Regions from separate parts of the Pseudomonas sp. A34-9 genome, predicted to be linked through region 2. Evidence: riboswitches for the same ligand, from Rfam matches in the RefSeq annotation. Region 2 holds a riboswitch; each other region holds the start of a gene.

Region 1 (2,260 bases), 1.0 Mb from region 2:
CCGCCTCAGGCAATTGCGTATCGCGGATCGGCGAGAAAAAGCTCAACTCAGCCCCCATCGCGCGCAACAAATCGAGGCTTGCGCCATAGGTAAAGGCAAACGCCTCATCACGGGCGACGGCGATCCGCACATTCTTCAGCAGCGGCTCTACCGCAATGACGTCCGGCGCTGCGAACCCAACGGCCGGTGGCAGCGCTACCTCGCAACTGCTGGCCAGTGCATCGGCGGCAGCGTCGAGACGCACATCGAGATCATTCAGTTCACTGGCCTGCACCAGGCCGAGGTGGCGACTCGGCAGTTCGATACCCGTTTCGCGGGACAACGCACCGTACCAGCGCAGCCCTTCCGTGAGACTGCCTTCGAGCAATTGCGCATGACGCAAGGTGCCGACGCGATTGGCGAGCACACCGGCAAACGGCAGATCCGGTTGATACTTCGCCAGACCCAGCGCCAACGCGCCAAAGGTCTGCGCCATGGCCGTCCCGTCAATCACGCCAAGCACCGGTACACCGAAGTGCCGCGCCAGATCGGCGCTGGACGGCGTGCCATCGAACAGGCCCATCACGCCTTCGATCAGAATCAGGTCCGCCTCGGCGGCGGCTTCCCACAACAGACGACGACTTTCCTGCTCGCCGACCATCCACATGTCCAGTTGATACACCGGCGCACCGCTGGCGCGCTCGAGAATCATCGGATCAAGGAAGTCCGGGCCGCATTTGAACACGCGCACCTTGCGCCCCTGATTGCGATGCAAACGGGCGAGCGCGGCGGTGACGGTGGTCTTGCCCTGACCGGAGGCCGGCGCGGCGATAAGGACCGCCGGGCAGTGACGTGGTTGATTCAAAGTTCAACGCCTTTCTGCGCTTTGATGCCGGCCTGGAAGGCGTGTTTGAGCATGCCCATTTCGGTGACCGTGTCGCCCATCTCGATCATTTCCGGCTTGGCCGCGCGACCGGTGACGATCACGTGCTGCATCGGCGGACGCGCCTGCAGATCGCTGAGCACCTGATCGAGATCGAGATAACCGTGCTTGAGGGCGATGTTCAATTCGTCGAGCACCACCAGACCGATCGATGGATCACGCAGCAGCTCGCGAGAGACTGCCCACGCGGCTTCGGCAGCGGCGATGTCACGCTGGCGGTCCTGGGTTTCCCAGGTGAAGCCCTCGCCCATCACATGGAAGCGCACCTGCTCGGGGAAGCGGCGGAAAAACAGCTCTTCGCCGGTGCTGTTGCGGCCCTTGATGAACTGCACCACACCGCACTGCATGCCGTGGCCCATGGCGCGGGCGAGCATGCCGAACGCCGAGCTGCTTTTGCCTTTGCCATTGCCGGTCAGCACCAGCACCAGGCCGCACTCGTCAGGCGAGTTGGCGATGCGTTCGTCGATCACGGCTTTTTTGCGCTGCATACGCGCCAGATGGCGTTCGTCGCGCTCGGGGGAATCAGTCATGGGGGAGCTCTCCGTTGAGGCTGGATAACGGCGGGCAGGCACAAGAATAGACGGCAAAAAGCCTGGCATCGCCCACCGTGATGCCGCTGGATGGATCAGGCCGGTCTCCGGGCTCATGAGCGGCGTTCGCCAGACTGCGCGCCTTCCCGCTTTGAGCAGTGGCATTTGACGCAGTGTTCACTCATTTACCGTTGCGGGGGCAGCGCCGGGATCGTGGTCGATCTTCGCTTGAAGACAACCCTCACCGGCTTCCCTGTTTCACTCTGTCGACGCAGGTCACAGAGCACCTGAAACAAGCCGCGAAGGTTAGAGGGTTGGGGGTGGAGCGTCAATTGAAGAGGGGGCCATCGGGCGAATAACTGCCGTCGATCAACTATCTGACGCCAATCTTGTGCCACACTGATACAAATGATATCAAAGAGCCATGCTTTTCCCGAAAAGCCCACCACAACAATAAAGGATGATGACGATGCAAGGCATGATCATCAGCAACCCGCGCCTGGAATTCCTGCGCCCGGTGCTTGAACGCTGGTTTGACTGTATCGACCGTTACAACACCGTGCGCGGCGACAGCGACACACCTTACTGGCATGACGAGAAAGCCAATCTCGGATTGCTCACAGCGGCGGCGTGGATGGCCGAGCTGGTCACGCTGAACGACACTGCCACGCGCAAACAGAACGAAGAGGGCGAACGCAATGCCCGCGCCGATCTGTTTCTCGCCGGCGCCGAAGACCGCGCCTTTATTCAGGCCACTCAGCGCTGGCCACGGGTTACCAATCTCAACCTGACCCAAGCCCTGCTCGAC
Region 2 (2,260 bases):
TACCGATGTGTTGCGCTACCTGACCCACTATTACAATCGGATCAGGCTGCACAGCCACAACGGTTATAGGACTCCGGTAGCCATGGAGGCCCTGGCGGCATGAGAAATGAACAAAACCCTATAACTGTGTCCAGTATCGTTTGACCAGATCATTTCGGGATTTTCAAAACCTGAGTTCGACTCGGTATTTCACGTCGGCGTCGCCCGCCCAAACACCTCGGTCAGTCCCCTCTCCCTCGGGGAGAGGGCTAGGGTGAGGGGCTCTTGATCTGGCTCTTGATCTTGCTTTGGCTTTTGATCTTTTGCCCCATCGGCAGGCCGAGCGGAGGTGTTCATCCGGGGGTAGGCGCGCAGCGCCGTGCGGCGCAGCCGCATACATCGAGAGGAGGTGCAGCGAAGCAAACCGTAGGCGATGCCCCCGGATGGACACCGTAGCGAGGGAACACTGAGCCTCAGCGAAGTGCCGTACGCCAGGGGCAAAGCCTTTTGGTTCCTTTTTGGCGTTTGAAAAAGGGACTCACTGTAAGAGCGAAACCGCCAGCGGCAGCACCCGCAGCAACGGATATGCCCCCAATCCAAACATTGACCCATAAGCAAGCCATGCGTAGCCTTGCGCATTCGAGGTTCTTCGGCCCTTGCCGAAGCTAAGAAGGGAACGCGGTCAATGCCGCGGCTGCCCCCGCAACTGTGAACGGTGAAGTTCGCTGCCACGCCACTGCCAGCTCAATCCAGGAGCCCGCGGGAAGGCGCAGCAAACGCCAGGCCCAGCGCCTGAACACCGTCAGCCAGGAGACCTGCCTCGTCACAGATTCTCAATTCAACCGGGCGGGGTGATCCGGTGGCGAACTCTCCGGGCACGCACGCGCGTTGCCGGTTCTCGTCCCGTATGCCCGCCGCTTGCCAAAGGGCATACCGATGAAAACACTGGCCAAACTCCCCGTCACCATCGTCACCGGCTTCCTCGGTTCGGGCAAAACCACGCTGCTGCGGCACATGCTCGACAACGCTCAGGGCCGTCGCATCGCAGTGATCGTCAACGAGTTCGGCGAGTTGGGCATTGACGGTGAAATCCTCAAGCAATGCACCATCGGCTGCACCGAAGAAGAAGCCACCGGTCGCGTTTACGAACTCGCCAACGGCTGCCTGTGCTGCACCGTTCAGGAAGAATTCTTCCCGGTGATGCGCGAGCTGGTCGCCCGTCGCGGCGATCTCGACCACATCCTCATTGAAACCTCGGGCCTGGCCCTGCCGAAACCGCTGGTACAAGCCTTCCAGTGGCCGGAAATCCGCAGCGCCTGCACCGTTGACGCGGTGATCACCGTGGTCGACAGCCCGGCCGTGGCCGCTGGCACCTTCGCCGCGTTCCCGGATCAGGTCGATGCCCAGCGCAAACTCGACCCGAACCTCGATCACGAGTCGCCGCTGCACGAACTGTTCGCCGACCAACTGGCCAGCGCCGACCTCGTCATCCTCAACAAGGCCGACCAGACCAGCCCGGAAGATCTGGCTCGCGTTCGCGCGGAAGTCGCCGAAGAGCTGCCACCGGCGGTGAAAATCATCGAAGCCAGCAACGGTCGTCTGCCGCTGGACGTGCTGATCGGCCTCGGCGCCGGTTCCGAAGAACACATCGACAGCCGCCACAGCCATCACGATCACCACCATGGTGAAGGCGATGACGACCACGATGACCACGATCACGACGCCTTCGATTCGATCTCCATCGAACTGCCGCAAGCTGACGAAAGCCTGCTGCTCGACGCCCTGACGCAGCTGGTGGTCAAGCATGGCATCCTCCGTGTCAAAGGTTTCGCCGCGATCCCGAACAAGCCAATGCGCCTGCTGATCCAGGGTGTGGGGACGCGTTTCGACAAGCATTTCGACCGTCAGTGGGGTGCCGATGAAGCACGTATTACGCGTCTGGTGTTAATCGGCCAGGAACTCGACGCCGCGCAACTCGAAGCGCAGCTGCGCGCCGCGCTCAGCGTTTAAACCATGCACCTGCTCAGGACCCAGCCCGGCGGTTTCGTCTCGGATGACAACATTGCCGACCTTGGCCAGACCCCCGCCGAGTTGGTGATTCTGTGCAGCGGCGACTCCAGCCTGGCGCTGCTCGCCGAGGCCGCGCAGCAGTTGCCCGAGGATTACCCGAGCCTGCGTCTGGCCAACCCGATGCAGGTGCAGAATCACGCCTCGGTCGATTTGTACGTCGACGAAGTGCTGCGCCACGCCAAGGTGATTCTGATTTCGCTGCACGGTGGCA
Region 3 (2,260 bases), 750 kb from region 2:
TGTGGTTGTCGACCGGGCGGGCGAAGTCGAGGTCGGCGTCGGCGTATTGGTAGAACAGTTCCAGCCGCGAATCATCGCCAAACGACTGAATCGCCTTGGCGCCGAATGTGGTGACTTCGTAGGCGCGGTGCTTCTCGCTGACGTTGTTCATGTCGCGGTTGCGATAGGGCTGGTAACCGTCGGAAACGTTGTGGCTGACATACGCCAGCAAACCAAGATCGCCGAAACCGTTAGTGAAGATATTCTCGACCCGGGCGTCTTCGGTGGTGCCGCCAAAGCTGTCGACGCCCAGGTTCACTTCGCCGGCGGCTTTGCGCGACTGCGGGCTGCGGGTGACGATGTTGATCATCCCGGACACGGCTTGGGTACCGAACAACAGGCTCTGGCCGCCCTTGAGCACTTCGATGCGTTCGATGGCGTTGGCCGGCAGGGTGTCCAGATAGAGGCCGCCGTACAGGCGATTGTTCAGGCGCACACCGTCGAGCAGGATCAACGTGTCGTCGTTGCGCCCGCCGAGCAGCGAATAGGTGCCGTAGTCGAACGGGCCGTTTTTCGGCGCGACGTACAGGCCGGGAATAAACATCTGCATGACGCGGCTGACATCGGCACTGGGGCCGGCGCGCTCGATCTGTTCGCGGGTGACGATCTCGACTTTGCTGCCGAACTTCGCCATGTCGGCGACAGCGGTGGATTCCACCGACGGTGCGGAAACGATTTGCTGATTGAGTTCCAGTGGCGCGTCATCCGCCAGCAGCAGAGGGCTGAACAGGCAGCCGAACAACAGGGTTGGAGCCGAGGTGTAGAAAGGTCGAATCATTGTCTTCTCGAAAAGTATCTTCGCAGAAGAGCATGCAGGAGAAGGCATCGCGCACAGCCAATACCGGCCCATGCCCGCCCACCGCAGGATTTTGCCAAACAGACATTCCAGGCCGGTCTCCGGGCTCGCGCGTATCGAGGCTTTCACCTTCCCATGGCCGCATGGCCACAGTGGTCTATCGAAAGCATCACGCGCATACCGTTGCGGGGGCAGCACCGGACTTGTTCGAAAAGAACGTACCGGTTTCCCGTTTCACTCCATGCACGGCGGCATGGGACACCTGAAACTGGGCGGCATCTGAACATTCGAATGACCGTTCGTCAACTTGGCAGTGGCGTGCCCGCTAGTTCACTGCTGCACGGGCGCGCAAGAGCGGCAGCCATTGATCTGAATGGCTTGCCGGCGTTCGGCCCTATATCCTGCACGCCTGTGTGAGGGAATGACTTAGGGAAAAATTGCATGCCGTTCAGGGTGATGGTGGTCGGTGGTTATGGAAATTTCGGCAGCATCGTGTGCCGGCATCTGGCGCTGATGCCGGACATCGGTCTGGTGCTTTCGGGGCGTGATCCGCACAAGTTGCAGCGCAAAGTCGATGAGCTGAACAATCAATCGGGCAACGTCTGCGAAGGCTGGTGCGGCGATGCCATGGGTGGCGAATTCAAGTCCGCATTGCGCGCGCTGAACATCCAGTTGGTCGTCCATACCGGTGGGCCGTTTCAAGGGCAATCCTATGCGCTCGCTGAAAGCTGCATCGACGCCGGCGTGAACTACTGCGACCTGGCGGACTGCCGCACGTTCGTCAACGGCATCGGCATTCTCGATGCGCGGGCGAAGCAGGCCGGCGTGGCGATCCTCAGTGGTTGCAGCTCGGTGCCGACGTTGTCGTCCGCGATCATCGATGAGCAGCGCCAGCACTTTTCACGCATTGATTCGATCGAGCATGGCATTTCCTCATCGGCGAAAATGCCGGGGCTGTCGACCATCGAAGGCGTGCTCGCCTACGCCGGCAAACCGATCAAGCAACTTAAAAACGGCAAGGTGCATGAGGTGTCGGGCTGGCTGGACCTGACCTTGCGCAAAATGCCGCAGATGGGCACCCGCCTGCTGGCCAATGTTGATGTGCCGGACATGGACATCTTCGCCCATCGTTATGGCGCGCAGACCTTGAGCTTCAAGGCCGGCGCCGGGCTGAAACTCGGCGGCATCGCCAACGGCCTGCTGGCTCAGGCACTCAAAGTCGGGCTGGTCCGCGACCATGCGCTGTGGGCGGCAAGACTGCATCGCCTCGGCATGCGCTTCGAGCGTTTCGGCGATGGCAAAAGCGCAATGTACATCGACGTGCAGGGCCTTGGCGTTGACGGCAAACCGTTGTCGATGACCGCGCAACTCACCGCCCTGAATGACAAAGGCCCGGAAATTCCCAGCTGCGCCGCCGTGGCCCTG

Evidence for each region. A riboswitch is a leader RNA that binds a small molecule or an ion and turns the genes downstream of it on or off. The one in region 2 is predicted to bind cobalamin.
Region 1: another riboswitch for cobalamin. It lies ahead of cobO (cob(I)yrinic acid a,c-diamide adenosyltransferase); the one in region 2 lies ahead of cobW (cobalamin biosynthesis protein CobW).
Region 3: another riboswitch for cobalamin. It lies ahead of P3G59_RS16700 (TonB-dependent receptor); the one in region 2 lies ahead of cobW (cobalamin biosynthesis protein CobW).

Annotation. Positions count from the first base shown of each region.
Region 1 is NZ_CP119967.1:1,983,302-1,985,561, reverse strand. It holds gene P3G59_RS08890 (cobyrinate a,c-diamide synthase) at 1-844, opposite strand, end outside; gene cobO (cob(I)yrinic acid a,c-diamide adenosyltransferase) at 841-1,452, opposite strand; cobalamin riboswitch at 1,533-1,758, opposite strand; gene P3G59_RS08880 (hypothetical protein) at 1,922-2,260, shown strand, end outside.
Region 2 is NZ_CP119967.1:2,998,275-3,000,534, forward strand. It holds one part of gene P3G59_RS13355 (IS3 family transposase) at 1-103, shown strand, start outside; cobalamin riboswitch at 605-817, shown strand; gene cobW (cobalamin biosynthesis protein CobW) at 916-1,989, shown strand; gene cobN (cobaltochelatase subunit CobN) at 1,993-2,260, shown strand, end outside.
Region 3 is NZ_CP119967.1:3,748,374-3,750,633, reverse strand. It holds gene P3G59_RS16700 (TonB-dependent receptor) at 1-817, opposite strand, end outside; cobalamin riboswitch at 910-1,116, opposite strand; gene P3G59_RS16695 (saccharopine dehydrogenase NADP-binding domain-containing protein) at 1,277-2,260, shown strand, end outside.